4 regions of the Mesorhizobium humile genome follow, and region 4 is predicted to be linked to each of the others. Evidence: predicted binding sites of a transcription regulator. Region 4 holds the regulator's gene; each other region holds the start of a gene.

Region 1 (4,209 bases), on a different contig from region 4:
CAACTGGTCCTGAAACCGTCTGCGCACCAGGAGCCGGCATAGGTAAAAACCTTGCCGCCGCCGAAGTCGAAGACCGCACTTGCCGACGATCCCTGCCGGTACCACGAACTGACCGGCTCCCATTCCTGGCAATAGACGCCGGCAGGCTCGCCGGCCACCATGTAGCGGGCGGCATCGAAGGTGTGGATCGCCATGTCGAGCAGCAGCACATGCGCCATCTCCTCGCGAAAACCGCCGAAATGCGGGGCGACGAAGAAGTCGGCGTGGATGCTTGTCGGCGCGCCGATCGCGCCGGAATCGAGGAACCGCCGGATGCGCCGGACATTGGCGACGTAGCGGCGGTTCTGGACCACGGCATGGATGCGCCCGGCAGCCCGCGCCGCGGCGATGATGGCGCGCGCATTGTCCGGGCTGTCGGCCAGCGGCTTTTCCGTGAGCAAATGGCAATGATGGGCAAAGGCAGAAAGCGCGACCCCGCGGCGCGCTGCCGGAACCACGACGTCGAACACAGCGTCAGGTTTGGTTTGATCGAGGACGGCATCGATGCTGGTGCCGATGACCGCGCCGGAAAGCTCGTATTCGCGCGCCCTTGCCTGTGCCCGGTCGGCATCGAGGTCGACAAGGCCGACAATGGCAAGCCCGTCGATCTGCCTCGCGGCATCGAGCCATTGCCTGCTCATGGCTCCGCACCCGACCAGGACGACCTTCATCATCCAGCGCTCCTCCTCCGCCCGGTCCCTCCAGACCGGTCGTCACGGCATTCACGGCGAGACCGTAAACGTTTTTCCGTAAACGTTTACGAGAACACACCCGATGGCGCAGAATGTCAATCACCCGCTCGCGAAAATCGACATCCACTGCTTGGCCTGAAGGGCGGCCGGTGCTAGCGAAGACAGGGGAGAATCGGCCTTGGCGTCCAGCATTCACGACCTTGCGCGTCATCTGAACATTTCGATCGGCACCGTGTCGCGCGCGCTGAACGGCCGTGCCGACGTCAATGCCGATACGCGCCGGCGCGTGCTCGATGCGGCCAAAGAGCTGAACTATTCACCCAACCAGTCCGGCCGCAGTCTCAGGCAAGGCGCCACCCGCTCGATCGCCTTCATGCTGCAGCCGCATCCGGGCGACCAACAATATGGCGAGCCGTTCTTCATCCCGTTCCTGATCGGGCTGCAGGCGAAGCTCGCCGAGCATGACCTCGATCTGATGGTCGTCATGGGAGAGCCCGGCCAATATCAGCAGGAGCGGTTGCGCCGCGTGGTCGAGACGCGCCGGGCCGACGCGGTCGTGTTGGCCAATACGCGAAGGGAAGACGACCGGATCGACTATCTCAGCAAGGCCGGCTTTCCCTTCGCCACGCTTGGCCGAAGTCGGTCCGGCGGCGACACCTATCCTTCGCTCGATATCGATTTCGAGAGGGCGGGTGATGAAGCCGTCGAGCGGCTGGTCGCGCGCGGCCACCGCCGCATTGCCGCCATCCGCCCTTCGCTTGATCTCAACTTCGGCTACCTGTTCCTCGACGGCTACCGCAAGGCGCTGAAGCGGCACGGCATCGAGGTCGACCCCGACCTGATCGCCGACGGCTTCATCAACGAGACCGGCGGCTACCAGGTGACGCCGCAAGTCATGCGCTCCAAGGACCCACCGACGGCCATCATCTTCAACAACGACGCCATGGCGCTTGGCGGCTGCAAGGCGCTGGCCGAGATGGGCATCAGGCCGGGCCATGACATGGCCGTGATCGTCATCGTCGACACGCCGCTCTGCCGCTACTTCTCGCCGACGCTGACCGCCTTCCGTCCGGCACTGGAGGCCATGGGCCGGCGGCTGGCCGAGATGCTGCTCGCCTCCCTTCCCGCCTTCGCCGGACCCGAAGGCACGCGCATCATACGCGAAGTCTGGCCGCTGGAGCTGATCGCGCGCGAGAGCGATTGAAGCGCCTTTCCTTCTCCCCTTGTGGGAGAAGGTGGCCGAGCGAAGCTCGGTCGGATGAGGGGTGTTCCAGGGAAAGCCGGCGTCTCACTCCGCTGGACCACCCCTCATCCGTCTCGGCGCTGCGCGCCGATCCACCTTCTCCCACAAGGGGAGAAGGTAGAACTGCCCTCCTGTCACGCAACCATCACGTTGGCGTCCTAGACCGCTTGGCGGAAGCTGCTGGCGGCTTTTGATGCGACGCCTGCTCCAATCTGCTCGTCACGAAGGGGATATCCATGAAACGTCTCAACCGAACCGTCGCGCTTGGCGCGGCACTCGCCCTGTTTACCACGCTGACCCCGGCGCTCGCCGACGGCGTCGCCTATGTCAACAAAGGGCTCGTCGGCATCGGTCGCATTCCGGCCAGCCAGAAGGACAAGTTCGGCGAGACGTTCGGTTCGGGTTCCGGCATGGCGATCGACACCAAGGGCTGGACACGCGACGGCGCGGGCTACAAGGGTTCCCTCTGGCTGCTGCCGGATCGCGGCTACAATGTCGTCGGCACCACCGATTATCGCGCTCGCGTCAACACCATCGCGATCGAGCTGACGCCGACCGCTCCTGGCGCGGCGCCGGCCGCCGGACAGGAACAGACCGGCGTCAGGGCGACGCTCGCCGACACGATGCTCTTGGCCGACGACAAGGGCACTGATTCCACCGGCCTTGATCCGCTCGACGGCGTGCGCGCAGCGGCCGGCGGCATGCCGATCCTGCCGCAGGCCGAAAACGGCAAGCTGGCGCTGGACGACGAAGCGATCGTGCGGCTGCCCGACGGCACGATGTTCATCTCCGACGAATATGGCCCCAACATCTATCGCTTCTCGGCCGAAGGCCGCCTGATGTCGGCGACGCAGCCGCCCGCGGCCCTGGTGCCGATGCGCCACGGCAAGCCGAACTTCGCCTCCGACAACCCCGGCCCGGGCGCAGCCGAGCCCAGTCCGAAGGATCCCGAGACCGGCCGCCAGAACAACCAGGGTCTCGAAGGCATGTCGATGACGCCTGACGGCAAGTTCCTGATCGCCGTGCTGCAGTCGGCGGCCCGCCAGGACGGCGGCGATTCCGGCTCGACGCGCCAGAACACCCGCGCGCTGGTCTATGACGCTTCCGACCTCGCCCACCTCAAGCTGGCGCACGAATATGTCGTTCCGCTGCCGATGTTCAAGGACGCCAAGGGCAAGACCAAGATCGCCGCCCAGAGCGAGATCGTCGCGCTCTCCGACAAGAGCTTCCTGATGCTGACGCGCGACTCGGGCAACGGCCAGGGCCTCAAGGGCGACGAGTCGCTCTATCGCAAGATCCAGATCGTCGACCTCTCCCCCGCGACCGATATCGCCAACGGCCCGTTCGACGCCGCCGACAAGCCGGTCGCGTCCAAGGGCGTGCTCGACCCGTCGGTGACGCCGGCCAAGCTCACCTCGTTCATCGACATCAACGACAAGGGCGAGCTCGGCCGCTTCGGCCTGCACAATGGCGCGCCGAACGACAAGAACAACCTCTCGGAGAAGTGGGAGGCGATGTCGCTGGTCTCCGTGCTCGATCCGAAGCTGCCCGACGACTATTTCCTGTTCGTCGCCAACGACAACGACTTCCTCACCCAGGGCGGCTTCCAGGTCGGCGCTTCGTACAAGGCCGAGGATGGCGCCGATGTCGACACCACCTTCCTCGTCTATCAGGTCACGCTGCCTGGACTGTCTGGGAACAGCCTCGCCGCGAACTAGTTCTGCTTCGGATCGTATGCCGAGCGGCATATGACCGAGCGCGGAAGGGATGCATCAGCATCAGGCCTGCGATAGCATCGCGGGCCTGATTCATTTTCGGTGCTGCCATGGATGACGAAAAGCCCACCCGCCGGCGGACCGCCGACCTGACCAGCGGCCCCATACCGCGCACGCTGCTTTTGTTCGCGCTGCCGGTGCTGGGCTCCAACGTGCTGCAGTCGCTCAACGGCTCGATTAACGCGGTCTGGGTTGGCCGTTTCCTCGGCGAGGCGGCGCTGACGGCGACCTCCAACGCCAATCTGGTGCTGTTCCTGATCCTCGGCACGGTGTTCGGCATCGGCATGGCGGCGACCATCCTGGTGGCGCAATCGGTCGGCGCCCGCGACCTGCCCGAGGCCAGGCGCATCGTCGGCACCAGCGCCACCTTCTTCTTCCTGGTTTCCGTGGTGTTCGCCGTCTGCGGCTGGGTCTGGGTCGACGCAATCCTCACCGGGCTCGGCACGCCGGCGGATGCCTT
Region 2 (4,209 bases), on a different contig from region 4:
GCCGCTCGGCGAGGATCTCCGGCGCCGCCGTGATCTCGACCACGGCCAGATTGGCGTAGCGTTCGCGCAGCGCCGGGATGACCGCGCGCGACACGTTGGCGACCGCCACATGGCCGTTCGCCACGGCCCAGTCGACATCGGCCGGCAGGCCGTAGCGCAGGCCGTGCGCGTCCCAGCACAGCGAGAAGGCGCCGTCGGCCTCGGCTTCGGCGAAGGCGGCATCGGCCAGCGTGTCGTGGTCCTCGCTTGCCGTGTCGCTCGGCCTGGTGATGACGCGGCGCACGAATTCCAGCCGCGTCTCGTCGGCAAAGCGCTGCTTGGCGTAGCCGATCACCGTATCCTTGCCGGCGCCACTCGGGCCAACCACCGCGACGAAGACGCCGTTGCGGATCGGCAGGCTCTCGGCCAGCTCGCGCTCGATGAGGGCCGACACCATCATGCGACCCGGCGGCCCTGGCGCCACACGGTGCGCACGACCGGCACGTGGTCGTCGACGCGCACGCGCACCAGGTCGGCGCGTCGGCCCGGCTCGATGACGCCGCGATCGGCAAGGCCGACCGCTTCGGCCGGGTTCTTGGAGACCATGGCGACCGCCTGCGGCAGCGAAATCCCTTCGACGACATCGCCGAGGAAGAAGGCCGACTGGATCAGGCTGAAGGGGATGTAATCGGAGGACAGGATGTCGAGCAGGCCATCGGCGGCGAGCGTGCGCGCCGAAACGTTGCCGGAATGCGAGGCGCCGCGCATGACGTTCGGCGCGCCCATCAGCACGCCGAGGCCTGCGGCCTTCGAGGCCTTGGCCGCCTCTTCCGTCGTCGGGAACTCGGCGACCCGCACACCTTGCTCGATCGCTTCGTTCACATGGCCGGTGGTGGCATCGTCATGGCTGGCCAGCACGATGCCGCGCTCCTGGCAGGCGGCCGAGATGAAGACGCGGTTCGGACCGGAATTGCGGGCCGATTCCGCCATCCGCTTCTCGCAGAATTTCTTGAAGTCACGGTCCGTCAGCTTCAGTTTGCGCTGGTAGTAATAGGCATAGGTCTCGAGATTGACGAACTGGCGCTGTCCGGGCGCATGGTCCATCAGCGAGGCGAGCTTCACTCGGTCGTCGGTCTCGAAATTGGCGAAAGCCTCGAGGCAGTCCGGCGCCGAGACTTCGCAGCGCAAGTGGATGAAATGGTCGGCCCTGAGCCGATCGTGGCGCACGCTGTCCTCGATCGCGTCGGCCAGCTTGCGAACGTCGTCGGATTTCAGGTCGGCGTCCTCGTCCATGCCGACGCGCAAGGCGTCGAGCACGGTGGTGATGCCTGCGGTCGCCACCTGCGCATCATGGGCGAGCACGGCGGCGATCGGGTTCCAGCGTACTTTCGGGCGCGGCGCGTAATGACCTTCGAGGTGATCGGTGTGCAGCTCGACGAGGCCCGGGATGATATAATCGCCGCCCATGTCCTCGCCGGTTCGGGCAGCGCCCGGCTCGACGGCGGCAATCAGGCCGTCGCGCAACAGAAGCGAACCTTCGACGATTTCGTCGGGCAGCACGATGCGGGCATTGGTGAGAACGGTTTCGGCGGTCATCTCAGGCGGTCCTATCTCAAGCGGTCGGTCGGCGGTCATCCAGAGCAATTCCAGGAAAAGTGTTTTTGCGGTTTTCCGTTTGGAATTGCGTAAAACAAAGAGATAGGGCGGTTCAGCGTTTCCGCTGATCCGCCCTAGGCGGTCTTGCGGGCAGGGCTGCGGCCAAGCGCATGGTGGGAAAGCGCCATGAACGGCGCACCGGGCTCGCTTTCGACGAACAAGGTCAGCGCATCCACCGGCACCGGCTGGCGCAGGATGTCGGCGAACAGGCCGTCTATCGCTGCCCGAAGACGTGGGCTTTCCTGTGGCCCGACGCGCCCCGACAGCGTCATGTGGAAGCGGAACGTGTCGAAGACGTAAGGATAGCCCCATTGGCAGAGGTTGCGGAACTCGTCCGGCTTCAGCGCATCGGGGCTGCGGCGCTCGATCTCGGTCTCGGTCAGCGGCGCGCGGAACGGATCGAAGGCGCGCACCACCTCGCCGGCAAAATCGTTGAGTGGCGCAAACTGCGTTTCCGGCACCAGCGCGAAGAAGCCGTCGATCTGCCCGACGACCAGACGCGGGATGACGACCGGCGGCGTCGCCTCGGCGAAAGTGTCGAGCGCGGCGCGCAGCGAGGCTTCCGTCTCGTTCGCCGCCAGCCGGAACGGCGCCTTCAGCGTCGCGTGGAACCCGTAACGCCTGGCGGAGGCGGTGTGGAAGGCGACTTCCGCGGCCGACAGGTCGCCCACGGCCTCGACCGGCCGCGTCGCCGCGCCGAACGGGTCGCGGCCCAGCCAGTTGGCGGCAATGCGCGCCAGCTTCTCGTCCTGTCCCGGGGTGTAGTAGATGGCGTAGCGCATGGGCGTTCCTCGTCAAGCGCTGCGCGCCCCGAAGGATCATGCGACACGCTTCAAGTCATTGTCTTGGCAGGTCGTGGCCCCAAAAACGCCGGAGCGTTTACGGCGACATGCACCGGAACCGCTGCCATAGGTGATTTCCATGACGGATTGACGAAGCTTTCATGGGTTTTCGAAGGCAAGTCCAGCCGCCAGGTGCTTAGCCGACGATTTTTCTCAACTGGACCAACGGCTTTGCCGGCCTGCTTAGGGTGTGTTGAGATTCAGGTCAGGCCGAGTCGAAATGGCGGCTTCCGAGAACCGGAGCGGAGCGTACTTGAAGTACGTGAGCACCGGAAGCGCAGGAAACCGCCATTTGCAGGCCGGCATCACCTGAATATCAACCCCCCCAATCAGGCCTTCATCAGCCACTCATGCTCGGCGGCGTTGTGGAATTTCCACGTCCGCTTCGGTCCGGCCATGACATTGAGGTAATAGAGGTCGTAGCCGTGGCAGGCCGCGCAGGGGTGATAGCCCTTCGGCACCAGCACGACGTCGCCGTCCTCGATGGCCATCGCTTCGTCCAGCTCGCGCACGCCGTTGCGGTCGGCATCCGTGTAGACGCGCTGGAAGGCAAAGCCCTGCGGCGGGTTGAGCCGATGGTAATAGGTCTCCTCGAGATAGGATTCCGCCGGCAGATCGTCCTGGTCGTGCTTGTGCGGCGGATAGCTCGACGTGTGGCCGCCGGGCGTGATCACCTCGACCACCAGCAGCGAATCCGCCGGCTTGCCCTCGGGCAGGATGTTGGTCACGTAGCGCGTGTTGGTGCCCTTGCCGCGCACCTCCTGGCCGAGATCGTCAGGCCCGATGACGCGCACCGGCAGGCTGCCGCTTAAGCCAGGCGCCGAGCAGACGGCGAGCTCCAGCTCGGTGTCGGCGGTCACCGACCAGTCGGCGCCTTGCGGCACATAGACCGACCACGGCTTGCCTTCGAAGGGCGACATGCGCTCGCCGAGCAGGCCAAGATCCTTGCCGCCTGCCGAGGCCTTGCCCTTGCCGGTGACGAAGACCAGGCAGACCTCGCGGTCGCCGGTCTTGCCGGACACCGTCTCGCCGGGCTTCAGCCGATGCAGATCGAAACCGACATAGGTCCAGCCGGCGCTTTGCGGTGTGACGTGAGCGACGTGGCCGTGGCCCTTGTCGGCCTTGACGAGCAGTTTCGACATTTTTTGTCTCCTATTCCTGGACGCCCGATTGGCGCAGCTAAGAATCCGATGGGCTATCGCGAAAACCTTGGAGATTAGCCGGTTCCCTCGCGACGTCGTCATTCTAGGGCGGAGCGACGCGAAGCGGCGCGCAGACCCTAGAATCCATGCCGTTACCTCGGTCGTAGAATGCAGTGGTGCAGAAAGAGGCTGTCTGGGCCGGCGTTCCGGCGCCATTGTCTACACCGTCGCAACACTTCAAAGTCACGGCATGGATCCTAGGGTCTGCGCTGCGTCGCTTCGCTCCTTGCTCCGCCCTAGGATGACGAAGCGAGGGGCGTTCCGGCCAATCGCCGACGCATGCGATCCGTCATGCACGTAGCATCCGGTACACAAAACCTCCGCGCCGTGCATCCCAATCATTCCTTCGGCTCGGCCGGAGGTTTGGCCTCCTCCGCCGGCTTGTAGAGATAGAAAAACTGCCACACGGCATAGCCGGCGAAGCCGAGCGCGATGACGCCCCAGAACGGCGTGCCGGAGGCGAACTCGATCGCCGACCAGATCAGGCAGACGGCGACGACGGCAATGCGCCGCCACAGCGGTCGGAAGAA
Region 3 (4,209 bases), on a different contig from region 4:
ACGCGCGACATGCTCCTCGGTCTGGTCGCGGTGCTTCTCGAAGGCCGCCTTCAACGCATCGTCCTGCGCCGCCTTGGCCATCTTGGGCAGCGTCGCCAGAATCTTCTTTTCGGCGAAGTAGATGTCTTTCAGCGTGTCATGGAAAAGTTCGTTGAGGCCCTTGTTCGAGGCCGCTTTCGTCGTCGCCATTTCTGCATCTCCTGGTGGGGTTGGATCATCACCAACACGGCCGCCCGCAAGTTGTTCCGAATAGATTTTTTGCCGGTGAAGGCCCTGGACCCTCAATTGTTATTGACGAGGCTCCGCGTTGATCTTTGGCGCACGGGCTAAGCCCAGGACTCCAGGATTTCATCCACCGGGGCGACTTCCACATGGTGCGAATATCTTTTGGTGAACAGCCTGATGATGCTGTCATAGGCTTCGTCGGAGGTGCTGCAAATCGCATCCTCCGCCAGAACCGTTCGAAAGCCGAAATCGATAGCTCCAAGAAGCGTGGCCAAAACGCACATGTCGGCCTCGCCTCCGCTGACGACAATTGTGTCAACATCCTCGGCTGCAAGCGCGCGCCTCAACCTGCCTCCGAACCAGGGCGAATAGACGGGTTTGTCGAACTGTCGTGCCGGCGGAACGAAATCCTTCAGCTCCGGCGCCAACTCGATGATGTCGTTCCCTGCTTTTTCAAGCGTCATTTCTGCCCAGCGCTCATAGTAGCTGCGCCACTGGCCATGCCCTTCTCCTGCCCGCAGTGCCGGAATGAAGCGGGTGAAGATGGTTCGTGCCGGCCACCGCTCGGTGAGCCGAAGCACCTTGGGCAGAGTCTGGGGAAACCACTCGACCGCCCACGGTCCGGGCGGCATGAACATGCGCTGCATGTCGACGCAAAGATGCACGGCGTTTGCAGGAATAGGGCGGGAGACGGGCATCAGCCGCTCACCGATTTGCGAGTTTTCGCTTGAAGGATTTCATTCCCTTCGTCAGCGAGGCCCTGGCCTCGGCCGCGTTTTGCCAGCCCTTCAGCTTGATTTTCTTGCCGGTACCCAGCACCGAGGAAAGGAAGAACTGCTCTATTTCCCGGCGAAGATCTTCAGGCACATCGACTGACGCCACGGGCTCATCCGGCGCGTCTTCCTTATGAGGGCAGAAAATGTACCGGTCGTTGCGGACTTTCGAGCCGTCGGGATCGCGCTGCTTTACCCTGAGCGCGCCCAGCAGGTCGCATTTTATCACGACCCCCGGAGCGCCGGCGGCCTGGTGGATGACGAGCCCGTCCAGCGGATCACCATCGTCTCCCAGCGTCGATGGCACGAAGCCCCAATCGTAGGGATAGGTGTTACCGACAGGAAGGGGGCGGGAATATTCGAACACCCCGGTCTTCGGTTCATAGGCGAGTTTCGCGGCCGATCCCCGCGGTGTTTCCACGACCACGCGGAACAGGTTACGAGAAGTTGCCGGAAGCGTCAGATAATTAGCCATTGCCAAACCGGGAGCCGACCAAACCACATTGCGCAAGGTGAACTTCACCGGCACCTGAATGTTCCATGACGAAGGAGGTGGCCGGCTGAATCGCCCAGGCCGAGATGCGCAGGCTGGCTCACTGCGAAAGGAGGGCCTTGGATAAATATATCCGGGGTTGTCTTGCCGGGAGTCAGTTTAAACGCTATATGTATGATATCGATCTTGCTGAACGAACGTTGTTTCTGGCGCCTTTGTGCCCCGACGATCTTCCCTCTCAATTTCGAAAACTGTGACGTTTGGCATTCGGCCAAGCGGCGGTAATTTGCGTCGATTTGAAAGGAAATCGTATGACTACTGGAACCGTGAAGTTTTTCAACGCCACCAAGGGCTTTGGCTTCATCGAGCAGGGCGGCGGCCAGCCGGACGTGTTCGTTCACATCTCTGCCGTGGAGCGCGCCGGGATGCGTTCTCTCGTCGAAGGCCAGAAGGTAAGCTTTGACGTCGTCAAGGACGCCCGCAGCGGCAAGAGCGCCGCGGAGAATCTGCAGGCCGCCTAAGCCATGCATCGGCGCCTTTGACCACGGATGTACTGGCACAGGCGCTGGGGCTTTGAGGGAAGGTCGGGTTCGCCCGGCCTTTTTCATTTTGTATAGCGAGGTAGCACATGGCTGATACGAATGTGTTCAAGCCGAAAGGCGACGCCAAGAACGAGGCCACCACAAAAACCGCGCGCGCCATCATCGACGGGGAGGCGGCGGCCAGAATTGCAAAGACGGCGCGTCTTCGCGAGGCCAGACTGGCGCAGGAGCCAGTGGAGGAGCCGGTAAAGAAGGCGAAGAAAAAGGCCGCCGGCAAATAGGGCGCCGACCTGAGATGCGATCTGCGGAAGTCGGGCTGGCGTTTCGGTTTTCCCTGAAACACTAGCGTTCCAACTGCGCCGTCGTATGGCAGGTCAGGGCCGACGCAGCCCCGATTCACGCAGCGGCATTGGGCCCTGCTTCGGCGTCACCGGAAGCCGAGAAAGCCCAATATGGCAATGACGATGACGACCGCTCCTACGAGCCAGATGATATTGTTCATGTCTGCTCTCCCAATGCTGACGTTCCGGCGCTGGCGCCGGCAAATGCAGCGGTCATGATGGCCATGGCACCAGCGCTCTTTGAAATGAGTTTGGCCTTCATTCTCTATTCTCGATGCCTAATTTAGAAATAACTGCAGTGAGATAGCGTTCCTGAGGCGAAATAGTTCCGGTGAGCGCGAAAAACAGAAGAACTCTGATCAGTGCCGGCTCTTGAGGAACCTCGCCTCGCGCACCAACGAGGTCCAGTCGGTGCCAATGAGCTTGATCAGTTCGCGGGCGTCGTCCTCGGAGATGTCCGTGTCCTTCGCCAGCCGAAGGGCTAGCAATTCGACATCGCTCTTCGCTGGCTGAGCCGCGTTGCCGTTCTCGGCGTGGCGTGTCTTGCCGTCATTTCCGCCGATCATCATCCGCCTCCTTCCAGTAGGAACTTTCGAGGCGGCGGCATGTTTCATGCCCTCGGCAAATAACATCCGAAGGCGCCTCGCCGGCGGCAGGCCGTGAGAGTTAACGCGGTTCGCGGGTCATTGAGAGATAGGTCGGATCGAACTCGGCGATCTGCTGCAGCTTCTGCCAGTCGAGGATCGTCACCGTATGGTTCGCCCAGGCGATCACGCCGCTGTTGCGCAGCGCGCTAATGACGCGGTTCATATGCACCACCGACAGGCCCAGCACGTCGGCGAGCTCGGCCTGCGAGACGGGCAAATGAAAGCTCATGCCGTTGGTGCGCTTCACCACCTCCAGCCTGACGAACAGCTCGCAGAACAGATGCGCCAGATGCGAGACCTTCGAGCGCCGCCCCATGGCGACGATCCACTCGCGGTGGATGGCGCCGTCGATCAGCGTGTCGAGCCACAACAGCCGCGTCAAATGCGGCGCCCGCTCGGTGATGCTGCGCAGCTTCGAATGGTCGGCCAGGATGACGCGGCAAGGCGAAAGCGCGATGACGCCGTGGTCCATCGTCTTCAACAGGAAGGCGTAGAGGTCGACGAAATCGCCTGGAACCTGCAGCGAGGTGAATTGCCGGCCGCCATCAGCAAGCACCTTGTAACGGGCGGCGAGCCCGTCGAGCACGAGAGTGCTGTAGGCCGGCCGGGATCCCGACGCGACGATGTCCTGACCAGCGGCGAAGTGGCGTTCGCCCGCCATCAAGTCGCCGAGCAGGGTTTTCTCGTCGTCGGATAGGCTGTCGTGCTGGCCGAGATTCAGGAAAAGGGATTCAAGCATTCATGTCTTCCATGAGCGGGCCGAGCGGCCCGGTCACAGCGGATGTCAAAGTGATTCAAAACAGGCGCGTTTGACGAGGTATGGGGTTGTTGGTCAAAGCGCGCTAACATTTGATACTTCGGTGCCTTTTCCTCCGCGAAATGCCGAAAGGCGCATTGCGGTCGCGTTGCCGCACGGCCGATGCTTGCCTCACCCGTCGCCGGCGCGACGCCTTCCTGGAAGCGACGCAAGGTGGCGCGGCAGGAGCCTCGCGAAGGCAAACCGAATCCGGATAATCCGGCACGTCGGTGCCGTCGAACCTTTTGCGCCGGCCGGGGGATGCATATCGGCTACATTGGTTCCTGAACATCGCGCGGCGGACTTCATCGCCTCGTCCTATCGCCCCGGGCGCGACGAGGCCGGGCTCGAGACGATCGAGAAGGCGGCCGACCGGGTGCTGGAGGAAACCG
Region 4 (4,209 bases):
CGGCGAGACGGCGCCGCTTCTCTTCACCGCGCTCAACAACCAGTTCTGGTCGAGCAATCTCAATGCCCCGATGGCCAGCCTGCCGGTGACCATCTTCCAGTTCGCCCTCAGCCCTTACGAGGAATGGCAGCAGCTGGCCTGGACGGGCGCACTCATAATCACCCTTACGGTTCTCGGGCTGAGCATCATCGCCCGCAGCCTGACCGGACGCAGAGAGGACAGATGAAACCGATGTTGTCCACCGACCTGAACGTAGCCGACACGACCGTCGAGAAGGCCAAGATCGAGGTCAAGAACCTCAATTTCTACTATGGCCAATCGAAGGCGCTGAAGGACATCAACCTGTCCTTGCCGGAGCGCAGCGTGACCGCCTTCATCGGCCCGTCGGGCTGCGGGAAGTCGACGCTGCTGCGCGTGCTCAACCGCATCTACGAGCTCTATCCGAAGCAGAGTGCCGAGGGCCAGGTACTGCTCGACGGCAAGAACATCCTCGACCGCTCGCAGGACCTCAACCTGCTGCGCACCAAGATCGGCATGGTGTTCCAGAAGCCGACGCCGTTCCCGATGTCGATCTACGAGAACATCGCCTTCGGCGTCAGGCTGTATGAGAAGATCAGCAAGGCCGAGATGGACAGCCGCGTCGAGTCGGCGCTGAAGCGCGCCGCGCTGTGGAACGAGGTCAAGGACAAGCTCAACGCCAGCGGCCTCAGCCTTTCCGGCGGCCAACAGCAGCGCCTGTGCATCGCCCGCACCGTGGCGGTGAAGCCCGAGGTCATCCTGCTCGACGAGCCGGCCTCGGCGCTCGATCCGCTGTCGACCGCCAAGATCGAGGAACTGATCGACGAGTTGCAGGCCGACTATACGATCGTCATCGTCACCCACAACATGCAGCAGGCGGCGCGCGTGTCGAGGCAGACGGCGTTCATGTATCTGGGCGAGCTGGTGGAGTTCGACCGGACCGAGAAGATCTTCACCTCGCCGCGCGAAAAGCGCACGCAGGACTACATCACCGGCCGCTTCGGCTGAGTTCATACGAGGACATCATCATGGCCGAACATACCGTCGCTTCCTTCGACGAGGATCTGAGGCAGATCAGCCGGCTCATCAACGACATGGGCGATCTGGCCGGCTCCATGGTCGGCGGCGCGACCAGGGCCCTGCTCGAAACCGACAATGCGCTGGCGCAGCGCGTCGTCTCCGACGACGCCATCATGGACGCGCGCCAGCGCGAGCTCGACGACCGCGCCATCACGCTGATCGCCAAGCGGCAGCCGATGGCGGACGACCTGCGCAACGTTGTCGGCTCGATCCGCATGGCGGGCGATCTCGAACGCATCGGCGATCTTGCCAAGAACATCGCCAAGCGCGTTGGCGCGGTCGGCGTCAGCACCGCGCCGCGCGACCTCACGCATTCGATCGATTCCATGGCGCAGCTGGTGCTGATCCAGGTCCAGGCCGTGACCCAGGAATATATGGTGGGCGACGCCACTGCGCTGGCCAAGCTGCGCAACGACGACGAGCGCATCGACGTCAAATACACGTCCGTCTTCCGCGAGCTGTTGACCTACATGATGGAAGATCCGCGCAACATCACCGCTTGCACGCATCTTCTGTTCTGCGCCAAGAATCTCGAGCGCATCGGCGACCATGTGACCAACATCGCCGAGAACGCCTATTATGTGCTCACCGGTACGCAATTGCCCGCCAACCGTCCCAAGCAGGACGAGACGGCAATGTCGGCGCCGGCGGCCTGACGAGAAGGTTACCCCGATGATCGCGCCACGCATCATGGTGGTGGAGGATGAGGAGCCGCTGGGGGTGCTGCTCCGCTACAATCTCGAATCCGAGGGTTACCAGGTGGAAGTGGTGACCCGCGGCGACGAGGCCGAAATCCGCCTTCAGGAAAACGTTCCCGACCTGCTCGTGCTCGACTGGATGGTGCCGGCGGTTTCCGGCATCGAGCTCTGCCGGCGCCTCAGGATGCGGCCCGAGACCGAGCGGCTGCCGATCATCATGTTGACGGCGCGGGGCGAAGAAAGCGACCGCGTGCGCGGGCTCTCGACCGGCGCCGACGACTACCTGGTCAAGCCGTTCTCGACGCCGGAATTCATGGCGCGCGTCAAGGCGCTGCTGCGCCGCGCCAAGCCGGAGGTGCTGTCCAGCGTGCTCAAGGTCGGCGACATCGTGCTCGACCGCGAGTCGCATCGCGTCTACCGCAAGAAGAGCGAGATAAGGCTCGGCCCGACCGAGTTCCGCCTGCTCGAATTCATGATGCGGCATCCTGGCCGCGTGTTCTCGCGCAGCCAACTGCTCGACAATGTCTGGGGCGAGACGATCTATATCGACGAGCGCACGGTGGACGTCCATGTCGGCCGCCTGCGCAAGGCGGTCAACAACGGCCGCATGCCCGACGTCATCCGAACCATTCGCGGGGCGGGTTACGCGATCAGGGAGGATTAGGGATAGGGCGCGGAAGCGCTGACGGGCTCCGCTCCCGGCATCTGCGATGGTGATTAGCCGAGACGCTTCTAGCGTCGTCATCCACGGGCGGAGCAAGGAGCGTAGCGACGCAGCGCAGACCCGAGGATCCATTCCGTGACTTCGACGCGCCGGGGCGGTGCAGAATTCTGCTCCGCTGCGCCTACGATCGAAGTAACGGCATGGATTCCAGGGTCTGCGCTGCGTCGCTTCGCTCCTGCTTCGCCCTGGAATGACGAAGCTGCGGGGCCATCGCTAATCTCAAGCGTCTGCTGCTGTCCTCAGCGACCAGCGGTCACTTCAAAGCCGCTCAGGCCACGTTTTTTCCGCTGCCCGCTCTTGCCTGCATGCCCGGCGCGAAAATCTCCTGGTCGACGAAGGTCAGCGCGCGCATGGCGCAGCCTTCGCGGATCAGCGGCAGCTCGTTAGGCTCGGTGTCGAAGGAGATCGATTCCGAGTGCTGGCCGCCCGCGGTCTGGGCGATCGCCGCCCTTAGCGCCGGCTCGATCAGGTCGAAGGCGGCCGCGCTGACGCCGACCATGGCCACGGGCGCCGGGTCGATGAGGGCGAACAGGCTGCCGAGACCGAAACCAAGCGCCTCGCCGGCCCGACGGTAAGCCTCCCGCTCGGGGCCGTCCTTCTCGCGCGCCTTGGCGGCGAGGGCTCGCATGTCGGCGTCGCCGACGTCGACCGGCTCGGCGTCCTCGCTCATTTTCATGGCGCTGCGCCAGATCGCGTAATTGCCGGCATAGGCCTCGACGCAGCCGCGCCGGCCGCAGCGGCAAAGCGCGCCGCCCGGGCGGTGGATCATGTGGCCAAATTCGCCGCCCGAGGAATGCGTGCCGGTGAACAGCGCGCCCTTCAGCACCAGACCCATGCCGATGCCGTGCGACAGGAGGATGGCGATGAAGTCGTCGCGATAGCGCTCGGGGTCGCGCCATTGCAGCGCCACCGCCATCATGTTGCAGTCGTTCTCCATGGTGGCGGGGATGCCGAATTCCTGCTCGAGGATGTCGGCGAAAGGAATGTCGGTCAGCGGCGTTATCGGCGACCACAGCATGGCCCGTGCGTGGGAATCGGTGATGCCCTGGATGCCCATGGCGAGGCGGGCGACGCTGCTCACGTCGAGGTCGGGATCCTGCAGCCGGCGCCGGACGATCGCCACGCATTCGCCGATCAAGTCGTCGCGGGGCATGACAAGCGTGTCCAAGCGCTGCTGCTCCTCGGCGACCACCTGGCCGGCATAATCGATCACGGCGACCGACAGGAAGTTCAGCGACAAGACCACGGTCAGCACCGCGGCGGCTTCGGGGTTCAGCGCCAGGCCGATCTGCGGCCGGCCGCGTTTCAGCGCCGTCGGCTCGCTGGCCTTGCTCTCGGTGAGAATGCCTTCCTGGATCAGATCGGCGGAGATCGCCGAAATGGTCGAGTGGCTGAGCCCGGTGGTGGCGGCAATCTCCGTGCGCGAAGGCTGGCCGGCGCGGCGCACGGCCGAAATCACCATGGCGCGGTTGCGCCGGCGCAAATCGTCGTGACGGATTCCGACCGACATGTCTTCGCACGTCCTCCCCGGTCATCGCGGCCTTGTGATGATGCCATGGCCTAGCGTTGACACGCCAGACGGTTCACCATTTGCGGAAACGGCGAACCGTCTGTCTTTTGTTCTGACGCAATTCCGGGCGGAAAACCGCTGCGCACTTTTCCTGGAATTGCTTCTGGATACTGGCAGAA

What was found. The regulator PhoB, encoded in region 4, activates phosphate uptake and scavenging genes when phosphate is short. The targets are predictions, from matches to a motif close to TGTCATNNANCTGTCAT.
Region 1: a site for PhoB is predicted at 2,107-2,123, ahead of RFM52_RS03445 (esterase-like activity of phytase family protein). Genes of this name have one in related genera too.
Region 2: a site for PhoB is predicted at 2,557-2,573, ahead of RFM52_RS01155 (DUF1045 domain-containing protein). Genes of this name have one in related genera too.
Region 3: a site for PhoB is predicted at 1,528-1,544, ahead of RFM52_RS28915 (inorganic diphosphatase). Genes of this name have one in related genera too.

What each region holds. Positions count from the first base shown of each region.
Region 1 covers NZ_JAVIIV010000002.1:111,542-115,750, reverse strand. Annotated here, with positions in the region: gene RFM52_RS03455 (Gfo/Idh/MocA family protein) at 1-713, opposite strand, end outside; gene RFM52_RS03450 (LacI family DNA-binding transcriptional regulator) at 910-1,935, shown strand; gene RFM52_RS03445 (esterase-like activity of phytase family protein) at 2,211-3,692, shown strand; gene RFM52_RS03440 (MATE family efflux transporter) at 3,800-4,209, shown strand, end outside.
Region 2 covers NZ_JAVIIV010000001.1:231,916-236,124, forward strand. Annotated here, with positions in the region: gene phnN (phosphonate metabolism protein/1,5-bisphosphokinase (PRPP-forming) PhnN) at 1-439, opposite strand, end outside; gene RFM52_RS01150 (alpha-D-ribose 1-methylphosphonate 5-triphosphate diphosphatase) at 436-1,575, opposite strand; gene RFM52_RS01155 (DUF1045 domain-containing protein) at 1,710-2,417, opposite strand; gene iolB (5-deoxy-glucuronate isomerase) at 2,807-3,619, opposite strand; gene RFM52_RS01165 (hypothetical protein) at 4,018-4,209, opposite strand, start outside.
Region 3 covers NZ_JAVIIV010000028.1:2,214-6,422, reverse strand. Annotated here, with positions in the region: gene RFM52_RS28925 (YciE/YciF ferroxidase family protein) at 1-189, opposite strand, end outside; gene RFM52_RS28920 (cysteine hydrolase family protein) at 327-923, opposite strand; gene RFM52_RS28915 (inorganic diphosphatase) at 931-1,527, opposite strand; gene RFM52_RS28910 (cold-shock protein) at 1,803-2,012, shown strand; gene RFM52_RS28905 (hypothetical protein) at 2,120-2,314, shown strand; gene RFM52_RS28900 (hypothetical protein) at 2,734-2,940, opposite strand; gene RFM52_RS28895 (Crp/Fnr family transcriptional regulator) at 3,041-3,760, opposite strand; partial or broken gene RFM52_RS32910 (trimethylamine methyltransferase family protein) at 3,882-4,209, shown strand, end outside.
Region 4 covers NZ_JAVIIV010000010.1:215,871-220,079, reverse strand. Annotated here, with positions in the region: gene pstA (phosphate ABC transporter permease PstA) at 1-226, shown strand, start outside; gene pstB (phosphate ABC transporter ATP-binding protein PstB) at 223-1,026, shown strand; gene phoU (phosphate signaling complex protein PhoU) at 1,047-1,754, shown strand; gene phoB (phosphate regulon transcriptional regulator PhoB) at 1,771-2,460, shown strand; gene RFM52_RS17330 (ROK family protein) at 2,789-4,030, opposite strand.